DNA from 3 places in the Exiguobacterium sp. EF_C8 genome. Region 1 is predicted to be linked to each of the others. Evidence: riboswitches for the same ligand, from Rfam matches in the RefSeq annotation. Region 1 holds a riboswitch; each other region holds the start of a gene.
The links. Region 1 has a riboswitch for thiamine pyrophosphate ahead of thiT (energy-coupled thiamine transporter ThiT). Riboswitches for the same ligand answer to the same signal wherever they lie in the genome.
Positions count from the first base shown of each region.

Region 2: linked by a shared signal. The riboswitch ahead of ACY2IG_RS06300 (thiamine phosphate synthase) and the one ahead of thiT (energy-coupled thiamine transporter ThiT) in region 1 are both predicted to bind thiamine pyrophosphate.
Region 3: linked by a shared signal. The riboswitch ahead of tenA (thiaminase II) and the one ahead of thiT (energy-coupled thiamine transporter ThiT) in region 1 are both predicted to bind thiamine pyrophosphate.

Region 1 is NZ_CM143264.1:2,070,835-2,075,242, forward strand. Features, by position in the region: gene ACY2IG_RS11160 (amino acid permease) at 1-439, shown strand, start outside; gene ACY2IG_RS11165 (thiamine diphosphokinase) at 495-1,097, opposite strand; gene thiT (energy-coupled thiamine transporter ThiT) at 1,099-1,659, opposite strand; TPP riboswitch at 1,719-1,828, opposite strand; gene rpe (ribulose-phosphate 3-epimerase) at 1,851-2,507, opposite strand; gene rsgA (ribosome small subunit-dependent GTPase A) at 2,510-3,415, opposite strand; gene pknB (Stk1 family PASTA domain-containing Ser/Thr kinase) at 3,441-4,408, opposite strand, start outside.
Region 2 is NZ_CM143264.1:1,220,757-1,225,164, reverse strand. Features, by position in the region: gene ACY2IG_RS06320 (ThiF family adenylyltransferase) at 1-161, opposite strand, end outside; gene ACY2IG_RS06315 (thiazole synthase) at 158-922, opposite strand; gene thiS (sulfur carrier protein ThiS) at 925-1,125, opposite strand; gene ACY2IG_RS06305 (FAD-dependent oxidoreductase) at 1,122-2,066, opposite strand; gene ACY2IG_RS06300 (thiamine phosphate synthase) at 2,063-2,656, opposite strand; TPP riboswitch at 2,739-2,841, opposite strand; gene nagZ (beta-N-acetylhexosaminidase) at 2,898-4,118, opposite strand; gene ACY2IG_RS06290 (OsmC family protein) at 4,115-4,408, opposite strand, start outside.
Region 3 is NZ_CM143264.1:988,770-993,177, reverse strand. Features, by position in the region: gene ACY2IG_RS05125 (glycoside hydrolase family 3 protein) at 107-2,023, shown strand; gene ACY2IG_RS05120 (hypothetical protein) at 2,054-2,350, opposite strand; gene tenA (thiaminase II) at 2,402-3,097, opposite strand; TPP riboswitch at 3,170-3,276, opposite strand; gene ACY2IG_RS05110 (DUF1002 domain-containing protein) at 3,470-4,351, shown strand.

The DNA.
Region 1 (4,408 bases):
CGTCAATGCACGTGGTGTGCCGATGCGGGCGTTGCTCTTTACGATGATGTTTGCGATGTTATCGCTTCTGACCGCATTTTTCGCAGAAGATACCGTCTTCATTTGGCTCTTGTCCTTAGCCGGACTCGGGGCTCAAGTCGGCTGGATTTCGATCTCCGCTTCGCAGCTCGCGTTTCGTCGTCAGTTCGTCCGAAACGGACACGATCTATCCGAACTGAAATTTAAGACACCACTCTATCCGGTGTTACCCCTGATTTCGTTGACACTTAACGTCGTCGTCCTCGTCAGTCTTGCGTTTCAAGCGGATCAACGAATCGCTCTATACATCGGTGTTCCTTTCTTCCTTGTCATGTGGGGAAGTTATCATCTCTTCGTCAAAGGAAAACATCTATCCGCTCAAAGCGACATCCGTGTCGCCCCTTCTCAACTCGAAGAATAATTTCATCTAAAAAGAGGCCGCGGAGTCATCCACGGCCTCTTTTTGTATGATTGTTCTATTCCTTAAGCGTCCGCATCATCAATAGTTCTCCTTGATGGAGCTCTACCTTCGCTTCTGACGTACTCCATTCATTACTGACGGTCAAGGAACCTCCGACCGGAACAGGATGCATATCAAGTGGATATTTGACTCCAGCTAAACTCAAGATTGACGGCACAAGTGGAATGAACGAAAGATAATAATAGCTTTCGGCTTCGACTGCATACGTTCCCTCAGCCAAGTATCGTACCTCTTCTCGTTTCGTCACGAGTCGTGCCTCTGGGTATCGCTTCAATAGATATACATTTTGGACGGTCATGTCGAGCCGCCCACCTGTCGCCCCGATAATGAAGGTATCCTCAAACTGTTTCTTCTCTGAAACTGTACGAAGTGCCAGTTCGAGATCCGTTTCATCTTTCTCGGCCGGATGAACGATTGCCCCTTCAGGTACATAACCAAGCGAATCAAAATCACCAATCGTCAGGTCGCATGTCAGCCCAAACAATTCAATCGTCTGAACACCACCGTCGACACCGACGATAAAGTCACCTGGCTGACAAAACGTCCGTAAATCCGGCACTTCTTCTTGAGGACCGGCGCACACGAGAATCGCCCGCATCTCAGACGCCTCGTGCTGAATAACGTAGTAAACGTGGCGCAGTTGTAAAGAGGAGACCCGCGACGACACCGCATAAAACATAAGATGGTACCATGTATGTCGCGTTATAAACTAATGAATATGGCACGACTGGACCTTCTGCATATTTCGCGAAGAACACGATTCCGCTGATGACATGACAGATATAACGGAGTCCTGCGCCTAATAGTGTTGCAAGGAGAACGAACGCCATCAAACGTTTCTTTTGTCCGTTACGTGCAGCTTGTCTAACCTGACGCGCGAACAGACCGCTCAGTCCGACGACACCGTATGCAATCGTGTAATCGAGTAATGGTTGGACGATCGTCAAGACTTGTGGGGCGAACATCAGTTGGATCGTACCAACAAGCGCTCCTGTGACGACACCCCCGATGACACCGTGGCGAAATGCCATGACAAAGATCGGTAACATCGCTAAGCTGATTGAACCGCCTTGTGGCATTTTAAATGGAATCAGTAAATCAAAGACGACCCCGAGACTTGCGAAGATGGCAATTTCCATCATCATTTGTAACCGTTTCATGCTATTTCCTCCTTCATTGTACGAGAGGACGCAAAAAGGCAGTACGACGAACGCCGTACTGCCTGCGTGCGCCACATCCCTACGTCCGTTTGAACGGAACAGGTTCGAAGGGTTAAAGTCTAAAAGACTCCTCTCAGCCGCTTTTCAAGCGACACCCCTTGCGGTCATCATATTTCGTTTTCTCGTTCTTATTATACGGCAGCCCCTTGACGAATGCTAGTGATCGCTTCCGCATAATCTGGTGCATTGTAGATTGCTGATCCCGCGACAAGAACGTTCGCACCGTTTTCGATGCAAAGTTTTGCTGTTTCCGGGTTGACGCCACCATCAATCTCGATTTCAAATGTCAGATCACGATCTGCTTTCATTTGTGCAAGTGATGCGAGTTTTGGCATGACACTCTCGATGAAGGCTTGTCCACCAAAGCCCGGATTGACCGTCATCAATAAGACCATATCGACATCCTCAAGGACGTGTTCAATCGTTGATAATGGCGTGTGAGGATTCAAGACGACCCCTGCTTTTGCACCAGCTAGCTTGATTTGTTGTAAAACACGATGGACGTGGTTCGTCGCTTCGACGTGGAACGTCACGATATCTGCCCCTGCCTTAACGAAATCTTCAACGAAACGTTCTGGCTGGTCAATCATTAAATGGACATCAAGGACCATATCCGTCTTTTGACGTAAACTGCTGAGCACAGGTAGTCCAAACGAGATATTCGGTACGAACTGACCATCCATGACATCGAAATGGATATAGTCCGCGCCTGCTGCCTCGACTGCCTTGACATCACGCTCAAGATTCGCAAAATCTGCTGATAAGATAGATGGTGCAATTTTAATCATCTTCAATACCTCCGGGCTCGATTCTTGATTTCGTCTATAAACATACCATAGTTCTCATAACGAGAGGACATGATTTCTTGTGCTTCGACGGCTTCCTTGACGGCACATCCGGGTTCATTCAAGTGCAAACATCCTCGATACTTACATTCGTCCTGTACAGCCACGAATTCAGGAAAACTCCACCGTACATCCTCGATTTCCATATCATACGGAAAATCAAGGTTCGAGAACCCTGGTGTATCAGCAATCAAGCCTTCGGCAAGTGGCATCAACGTGACGTGTCGTGTCGTATGCCGCCCACGTCCGAGTGATTTCGAAATCGCACTCGTCTCTAAGTCGAGTGTTGGTTCAAGTGCGTTCAAGAGCGAACTTTTCCCAACACCGGATTGTCCGGCAAGAACGCTCGTTTTCCCGGCCAGTAACGGACGGACTTGTTCAACACCTGTCAATGTCTCACTTGATGTCTCGATGACCGTATAACCAATCTTCCGGTAAGCGGCAATTGCCTCTCTAACTGCAGGACCTTTGACATCATCAAGCAAGTCCATCTTCGTTAACAGGATGACGGGTTGGATTTCCTTCGCTTCGATCAAGACGAGGAAACGATCGAGCAAGTGCGCTGAAAAATCAGGTTCTGCGGCCGAGACGACAAGCAACGCTTGATCGATATTCGCGACAGGAGGGCGTACTAAAAAGTTGTCTCGCTCCTTCACTTCGAGAATATATCCCGTCTCACTTTCGATATGAAGCACGACTTCGTCTCCGACGACTGGACTGATGCCGCGTTTCCGGAAATTTCCTCTTGCCCGTGAACGAACCTCTCCTTCTGGTGTCATGACATCATAAAAGCCGCCCTGCAGGCGTATGATCGTTCCTTCTCGATTCTCTTCGATGCGTTGTTCCGTCATCCTATGCACTCCTTTTTCATCATATTCATTGTGCGTCCTTTGCCTGATTGTACGTGATGGTTTTTGAACGATACACGGTATCATCTTTATAAATCGTAATCTTTCCTTCTTCTCCCGGATCGATCGTCACCGGCACGTCGAATGTCTCATCTTGATCAATCGATTCCTCGATGACGGTCCGCTTCCCTTTTGCATCTTCCGTCTCAATCCGGATGACTTGTTTCGGCGGTTCCTCGTCCTCATTCTCGCTGACCGCATCATAGACGACCTTTTCAGGGAATGTCGCTGTCACTGTCTTTTCTTCCTCACCTTTTGAGATAAAGACAGTCACGGAGTCATTCGGTTCGACTTGAGCCCCTGCTTGTGGGAATTGACGGATAACTTGATCGAGTTTCACGTCGCTAGAAAATTCTTGCTCGAACGTTCCGTCGAGCCCTTTTTCGTCCAGGTAGGCTTTTGCTTCGTCACTCGATAAGTTCGTCAAATCCTTCAACTCGAAAGAAGATGTCCCTTCCGAGACGGTGATCGTAATCGTTTGTTCTTTCGCGATGACCTCCGTACCAGCCGAGATTGATTGCCGGATGACGTTACCTCGCGTGACCTCATCAGATTTCTCACGTTCGACCTCGACTTTAGCAAATCCAGCTTCTTTTAACGTCGCAATTGCTTCTTTTTCAACATCATCCGTTACATCTGGCACTTCGACCGGAGCACTGCCGGTTGAGACGACCAAATTGACTGTTGAGCCCTTTTTCACCTGCGCGTTTTCACGCGGTGTCTGACTGATCACGTCTCCTTCATCGACCGTATCACTGTTTCGTTCTGTCGTCTCAACGACGAATCCGAGTTTCTCTAGCTTCGTTTCCGCTTCATCTCCATCCGTTTTGACGACGGACGGTACCGTAACGGTAGGATCCGGCCACATCGCAAACGTCGTAGCCGCTCCACCGAGTAATACCAGTAATAATAGGATGACCCACCAGCGTTTTTTCT
Region 2 (4,408 bases), 850 kb from region 1:
TCGACGATTCGGACGACGCCGACACCGGCGCGAACGAGTTGTTCTGCCGATGCTGTTCCGAGTGCCCCCATCCCGATGATCAGTACCTTTGCTGCTGCGAAGCGTGCTTGTCCTGCTTCTCCGATCGGTTGAAATCGAGTTTGGCGTGAATAACGTGTCATCGAATCAATCCACTCGTTGGACTACTCGCGACTGCATACTGTTTCTTCTCGATTCGTCCCGCTTCGTATCCGAAGCGCCCTGCTTCGACGGCTAGTCGCATCGCGCGCGCCATCTTGACCGGATCCTGGGCATGGGCTACAGCGGAGTTCAATAAGACACCATCCGCTCCCAGTTCCATTGCATAGGCGACGTCAGTTGGAGAACCGATTCCAGCGTCGACGATGACAGGCACCGTCGTCTGCTCGATGATGAACTTTAGGTGGAGCGGATTGAGGATGCCTTGCCCAGACCCGATCGGTGACGCTGCCGGCATGATGGCATGACAGCCGAGTTCCTCGAGTCGTCGTGCAAGGACGACGTCGTCCGATGTATACGGTAAGACGATGAATCCTTCTTTAAGTAACTCTTCAGAAGCCCGTAACGTCTCGATTGGGTCAGGTAGTAATGTCTTATCGCACCCAATTACTTCGACCTTGACCATGTCACACATACCGGATGCCCGCGCAAGCTTTGCTAGCCGAACCGCTTCTTCCGCTGTCTTCGCACCAGCCGTGTTCGGTAGTAAATCGTACTTCGTTAAATCAAGCGACTCCAAGAAATTCGATTGTTGTTTGTCGAAGAGATCGAGCCGCCGGACAGCGAACGTCAAGATTTGTGAAGCGGACGCATCGATGGCCTCCTGCTGTACCGTAGCATCCGTATATTTCCCCGTTCCGAGTAATAACCGTGATTCGAATGTCTTTTCTCCAATTTTCAACATCTTTATCCTCCTCCTACGAAATGAACGATTTCGAATATGTCATTGTTCCGAACGACCGTTTGATCGTAAGCTCCGCGGTCGATGATCTGTCGGTTCTGTTCGACGATGACGAGTTTTTCCCCTAAGCCAAGTTGCGTGAGCATATCCTCAATCGTCTCAATCTGTTCAATGGTGTGGTCGTTGCCGTTAATCGTAATGTTCATCGGACTTCCTCCTTTAGGATCAACCGTAATGTGTTTGCCAAAACTTCCGCTGTCGCCGGTGCGAGTAATATGCCATGCCGATGATGCCCCGTCGCTATAAAGATCCGACGGGATGAATCGGCGACTCCGATATATGGCAAGCCGGACTCTGTTTGTGGTCGTACGCCTGACCAGACTTCTTCGATGACAGCATCACGGATCGGTGGATAGAGACGCTCTGCTGCTTGAAGCAGTGACGTGACTCCTGCGACACTAACACCGATCGTCTCGTCGTGCGGTAGTTCGGTCGCACCGATCAATATCCGTCCGTCCGCTTTCGGTACGAGGTAGACGGCATCATCAAACAGGATCGAGCGTAACGGCTGACCCGCGAGACGGACTGCGAGACACTCCCCTTTGACCCCATATGTCGCAATCGAAATGCCAGCTGTATCGAGCAAGGCTTGGGACCCGCGTCCGGCAGCAACCGTCACCGTTCGTCCCGTCCACGTTCCCGTGTTCGACTCAACCCTAATGAAATCATTACTCTCCTCGATTCGCGTGACGTCCACCTGTTCTTCGATTGGTACCCCACGATTTCGTAAGACATGCATCAATGCAGTCGTTAGTCGTCGCGGATCGATTTGACCGACCGATGGAAATAAGTATTCTTGCCCATTTCGTTTCAATAAAAATGGTTGTTCCCGGTAGCCACAATCGATCCCGGTCTCGCGCGTGAGGCGTCGCGCAAGTAACGGATACAGACGGCGACTTCGCGCGGCAAGCGTATGCAATTCTTCTCTCAGCTCGATGTTCGTCGCAAGCATCCCGGCAGCCGCCCGACTCGTCCCTTGTCCGCATGTTCCGCGATCAAGGACAAGAACGGATTCGTTCTGACAAGCGAGACTGTAAGCAAGCGTCAAACCGATGACTCCACCACCGATGATGATGTGATCCGTCATACCCGTACCCCCTGATAACGCTGAATGGCAGCATGCGGGTCCGCTTGACCGAGAATACCGGATAAGACGGCGATTCCGCTTGCACCGGTCGCTGCGATCTCAGGAATGCGATCAGGAGTGATCCCGCCGATTGCGATGACTGGTTTCGTCGTGAAAGTGACAACTTGCTTCAAGGCATCGATCCCTCGCGGTGGCACGTTTGGTTTCGACGCTGTCGGATAAATATGACCGTACAGCAGTCGGTCGGCTCCTTCCGCTTCCGCTGCAAGTGCTTCTGCCAGAGAGTGGACGGATTTCCCGATGATGAGATTCGGAAAGTGTCGCCGAACATCGCAGACACGTAAGGAACGTCGCGTCAATTGCACACCGATGCCAGCGACATGGGCGACGTCGACCCGGTCGTGAACGGTTAATTGATCAGACGAATACCCTTTTGCAAGGAGCGCGTCAATCAGATCTAACAATTCTGTTGCCGACAAATTTGGTTCTCGAAGATGAAGCTGATCCGTATATGGTTGAAGCGATTGAAAGGTTTCCACTCCATCGCGTGGATTGATGGATCCCGTCGAAATCAGATGTAGACGCATCATGTTCTTCCTTTCCATACGAAAAAGGACCACTCCCGATGTTGAAGGGAGTGGTCCGAAAATGCGCTGAAGCGCTAAGGATATCTAAGGTTTCGAGCCACTTCCCTCCGCTAGTACGAACTAGATCAGGTTCAAAGGGTCCGGATACTTCCGTCTCAGTCTGCTGCGAGACTCCCCTAGTGTCTTTTCGTGTTTAATTGGCTTGCCCCATTAGTCTAGCATGAGTCGCTTTGCTTCGCTAGTCCTAGTTGAGCGCTTCCACTTGCTGAACAAGCTCCGATTTCGTCGGTCGCTGTTGCTTCTGGCTGTCGGCATAGGTCTGCTTCAGCTTTAAGATCCGCATCACTTTAGCATCGAGCATCTCTGACGACAACGTTTTTTCTTTAACCGCTTGCATCACTTCGGTGTGGACCTTCGGATAGGCACCTGCTTCCGAAAACATCGCCATATCAGCTCCATTGACAAGTGCCTGACGTGCCGCTTCCGCAAGACCATATCGTTTCGTGATCGCCCCCATGACAAGGTCATCCGTGATGATGACACCCTTGAATCCGAGTTGTTGACGCAAGAGGTCAGTCAAGATCGGCTTCGAGAGCGAAGATGGATTTTGATCGTCATACGCGGGATAGAGAATATGGGCGACCATCACCATCTCGGCGCCCTCTTGAATCGCTTCTTGGAACGGTAACAGTTCCGTTCGCTTCAGTTCTTCCTTTGATGCTGTCACTCTCGGCAAACCGACATGGGAATCGACACTCGTATTGCCGTGACCGGGAAAATGTTTGACGACCGGAATCGTTCCCGTCTCTTGCATCCCATGCATCAGGGCCGTACCGAGAGTCGCGACGGTCTTCGGATCAGCACTTAACGCACGGTCGCCGATGATTGGATTGTTCGGATTGCTATTGACGTCAAGGACCGGTGCGAAGTCCATGTTGAACCCATAAAATCGTGACAGGTGACCGAGCGTACGTCCGACATCTTCCATTTTTGCAGCATCTGCACCTTGCGCCATCCGTTGACTCGTCGGGAGACGTAATCGTTGATCCGGTACCTGGCTGACCCGTCCGCCCTCTTCATCAACCCCGACGAAAACATACGGTTTTTGGTTCGTTTCTTGAATGGCACGCGTGAACGTCAAGAGTTGATCTTCTGACGTAATATTCCCACCAAGCAGTAAGACCCCACCGATCGCATGCGTCTGCAACAATTTCCGGTCAGCTGCTGAAAGTTCCGTTCCGGCAACTCCGATATAGAGCAATTGATCGATCTTTTCTGACGTCGACATCGCTTCAAGTTGCTGCTTTAATCGTGCTTGTTGCTGTTCTTCCTTTGTCGGCTCAGGCTTTGATTTCTTCGCCTCCGTCGGTTGCTTCTTTGCTGGTTGTGATGGTTTCGTTGGTTCCGTCGTCTCCTGCGCACACCCTGCAAGCAACAGGCAACCGATCAGTGCTACTTTCTTCACAAAGAATCCTCGCTCCGGACACCATTGATGGAATAATAGACGGAAATCTCAGCGTTCAAGGATTGCGAGACCGAACAATATTTGTCTTTTGATAACGAGATGGCGCGACGGACCTTATCTTCCGGGAGATCACCTTCAAGCCGGTAATGAATCGAGATCGACGTAAAGCGCCGCGGATGATCCTCTGACCGTTCCCCTTCGATATCCATTTCGAAATGAGTAATCGTCAAGCGCATCTTCTCTAAAATCGAGACGATGTCGATTCCAGTACAGCCGGCAACGGCATGTAG
Region 3 (4,408 bases), 1.1 Mb from region 1:
ATGTAATCGTTTTCAAATAAAATATTGTTTTAAAACAAGCACCTTGCTATACTGTCCGTATTGAAAAGAATTCCAGTCGTGGTTTGACTAGAGGAGGATGTACATCATGAAAAGGATCGGGCAATTCACGTTAACAGCAGGACTCGCAGCAGTACTCGTTTCAAGTAGTTTGCCTGTCATGGCAGAGGCAGGATCTTCAGCAGATCGGATCAGTCAAAAAATCGACACGATGACGCTCGAACAAAAAATTGGACAGATGATCATGCCGGACTTCCGGCAGTGGAATGGCAGTAACCATACGTCGCTTGCTCCGGAAGTCGCGAACATCATCGACCGCTATGATTTAGGTGGCGTCATTTTGTTTGCTGAGAACGTCAGTGAAACCGAACAGACGACAAAACTCGTTCATGATCTGCAAGAAGTGGTCAAACAAGATGACAGCAACGATATTCCGCTCTTTGTCACGATCGACCAAGAAGGTGGCATCGTCACTCGGCTCGGAACAGGAACGAACTTACCCGGCAATATGGCGTTAGGTGCGACCCATAGTAGCGCGTATGCCAATGATGCCGGTCATATCATCGGTTCTGAACTGCATGCGCTTGGCATCAATGTCAACTTCGGTCCGGTTCTTGACGTCAACAGTAACCCTGGAAATCCCGTCATCGGTGTTCGCTCGTTCTCAAGTGACCCGGAGCTCGTCGGAACGCTCGGTTCCGCTTTGATGAAGGGTATTCAAACTGAAGGCGTCGCAGCGACCGCGAAACACTTCCCGGGTCACGGCGATACCGCGACCGATTCCCATTATGGCTTGCCGGTTGTCAACCGGTCCCTGGAGGAGCTGGAACAAGTCGAGCTCGTCCCGTTCAAGCGAGCCATCGCCGAAGACATCGATATGATCATGACAGGACACATCGGAATGCCGCAAATCGAGTCTGAAGTCGTCACGTCAAAAAACGGCACTTTCCCTTTACCTGCGACATTGTCGGATGACGTCATCACGGGCGTACTGCGCGAAAAACTCGGCTACGATGGCATCGTCATCACGGATGCTTTGAATATGCAGGCGATCGCCGACAATTTTACGGAATCAGAAGCCGTTCTGAAAACATTTGACGCCGGTGTCGACATCGCGCTCATGCCGACGATTCTTCGTTCCGAGCAGGATGTCACAAAACTCGACCAGATTTTTAAGGACGTGATTGCGGCAGTCAAAGACGGACGTCTGTCAGAGGAACGGATTGATCAATCGGTCGAGCGGATCCTGACGCTGAAGGCAGAACGCGGAATATGGAATGGCACGACGGATACGACATCCTTAGCAGATAAACTCGCGCAAGCGAACCAAATCGTCGGTAGTCCCGAACATAAAGCAAAAGAACGCGCGATGACGGAAGCCGCGGTCACACTCGTGAAAAATGATCAGCGGACGTTACCCTTCAAGCCGAAAAAGAATGCAAACGTTCTTGTGATCGCCCCTGCGACGGATCAAACGGACAGCATGAAAAAGACGATTGCTTCCCTGCCTAAGAACCGGAACTGGCACGTAACGACAGCGAATTACTCGGCTACTACGCTACCGCTCGACCAAAACCCGACACTACGGGCACAACTCGATGCAGCAGATTACATCATCGTCGGTTCAAACGTCAATACGAGTGCCAAACTACTGCCTACTGCACCAGAACAAGCGATTCCGGCTTCAATCTTCCGGTATGCGAAACAAACAGATATACCATCCGTCTTGCTTAGCCTCCGCAATCCATACGATGTCGCCGTTCAACCGGACGCACCGGCACACGTCCTCGTCTATGGTTTTAAAGGGGATCCGAACGGACCGGACTCCGAAGCAGGCAATCTGAAATCAGCGGGACCGAACCTCCCTGCTGGTATCCGAGCGATTTTCGGAACGTTTAAGCCGCAAGGCACTTTACCTGTTGATGTACCAGTCTTTAAGAACGGTGTCTTTACCGATCAACTGTATCTCGAGTTCGGTGACGGCTTTAAAAACTGGAAAAAATGAGAACATGATACACAAAAGACCGAGACCCCTTTAAAGGATGTCTCGGTCTTTTAATGATTGATACGGATATTCCGCTTCTTCTTTCGCACGATGGTAGACGCGGTATAACCAATAGGTCAGTAATGCATAGACGACAATGACAAGAACAGCAGAAATGTAGCTCCCCATGCTATATGCTACCTTGAAGTTTCGAGTCGTAGCGGATATACCGGACAACACGATTAACGTTGGAATGATATATCCAATAAATCTTACTTTGACTTTACCCAGTATTCGTTGCACGGCATACGCGGCGCTGATCGCGAGTACGATCACGATGATTTCCATTTCTACCCCTACTTCCGCTAAATGTTATACCTAATTATACCATTTAACTTTTTAGGAAGATACTGTCCGTGCTGGAATCGTCTCGTACACCGACGTAAACGTTTCTTCCGTCCATCCCATATGCCAAAACAGCAACTCATAATAACAGCTCGTCACGAAATGCCGTTTCATCCGCTCTCGTTCAGTCGGGCTTGCTTGTTCCGCCAACGCATCAAGCCGTGCAATCTGTTCAAAGACGACCTTTTCGAACCATTCCGAACTATATGTGTCGATCCATTGCTGATAGATTTTTTCATCCGGTGTACACGTCAACAATTGTTGCCCAACTTCATAATACAACCAGTAACATGGCAAGATGGCAGCAATCGTCTCACCAAGCGTCCCTTCACTCGCATGATGCATGTGTGAGACGTAAGCATATGCCGTTGGTGCCGGTTCAAATGCTTCAAGGTCTGCTTCCGTGATACCGAGCGGCTCGAAAAATGATTGATGCAAGCTCAGTTCTGCCCCATATGTCGAAGTCGCGTGCTCGGCAAGTGTCGCGATCGTCGCAAAGTCATCTGCTTTTGACGCTGCCTTCGCTTGAATCTTCGCAAAGTGTTTTAAGTAATACGCATCCTGCATGACATAATGTCGAAATTTCGAGAGCGGTAACGTTCCCTCGCCGATTCCTTGAACGAATGGGTGCGTAAAACTACTGTCCCAATACGCTTGTGCTGCTTGTTTGATTTCTTGTGTGAATGTCATGATCTCATCCTCCTCGTTTTTATGAAACGAAAAAACACCACCCCGAAACACACGGGCATGGCGCAAGAAGAACAAGACTTGACGCCACTTCCCTCCGTAAGTACGAACTTAATCAGGTTCAAAGGGTCCGAACGTCTTCGTTCGTCTCAGTCGGTCAACCGACTCCCCTAGTGGTCATTATTCGATTCAAATCCACTATAGCATGCTGAAAATGGAAGTCAAGTTGTCCTCTTTTCGCTATACTATGGAGTGTCAGAAGGCGGATATCGTCTCCATCTACAGACCGATTCCGAACTTCTTTCGTTCTCGTACACTAATTTTAGTACCTGATACTATAATTCATTCTGTTACTTACAATTGGAGGATTTCATTATGCATACACCAACAAAAATCATGGCGTCAGCCGTTATCGCTTCTGCTTTATTACTTCCGACAGCCGCATCCGCCGAGCAGGTCGTCGATAAGACAATCGTCACTCTCGGTGAGTCACTCGGCGCAAAAGATAAGGCTTGGGTGCTTTCACGTCTCAATGCACCGGAAGGTATCACACCGATCATCGCAACCTCTGCAGACGAAGAAAAATACCTCGGGAAAAACATCCCCCAGTCACAAAAGGGCGGCAACATGTATTCATCCGCTAAGATCGAATTGACGGAAAAAGGTGACGGACTTTCCGTTGCGACGGAAAACATCACGTGGGTGACGAAGGATATGTATTTGAACGCTCTCGTCACGGCAGGTGTCAAAGATGCCGACATCACGATCACTTCTCCTTATAAAGTGACTGGAACATCGGCACTGACAGGAATCATGAAAGCCTATGATCAAACTTCGGCTGAGACCGGAATCAAGCTGAGTGACGAACGGAAAGATTTAGCACAGCAAGAATTATCGGTCACATCAGACGTCGGGAAGACAGTCGGGACAGATAGAGTCGCTGATTTGATGAATGAGATCAAGGCCGAAATCGCGAATCAAAAACCAGAAACAAAAGTCGAGATCGAAAACCTGATCGTCCAAGTCATTCAAAACAACAACATCCAACTGTCTGATGCACAGATGGATCGGTTGACGAATCTATTCAATCAAATGGAGCAAGCGAACATCAACTGGGGGCAAATCGAGAGTGGACTGAAAAATGCTGGTCAAGACATCCATGCGTTTGCAACGTCCGAGGAGACAAAAGGATTCTTCGCTAAATTATTTGATGGTCTGAGTGACTTCTTCAGCTCGATTGCTGGTGTGTTCAAATAATTCAGACTTCCGCAATTAACAAGATAATGGTAAACTGGTTGTATCTGAAACGAAAGG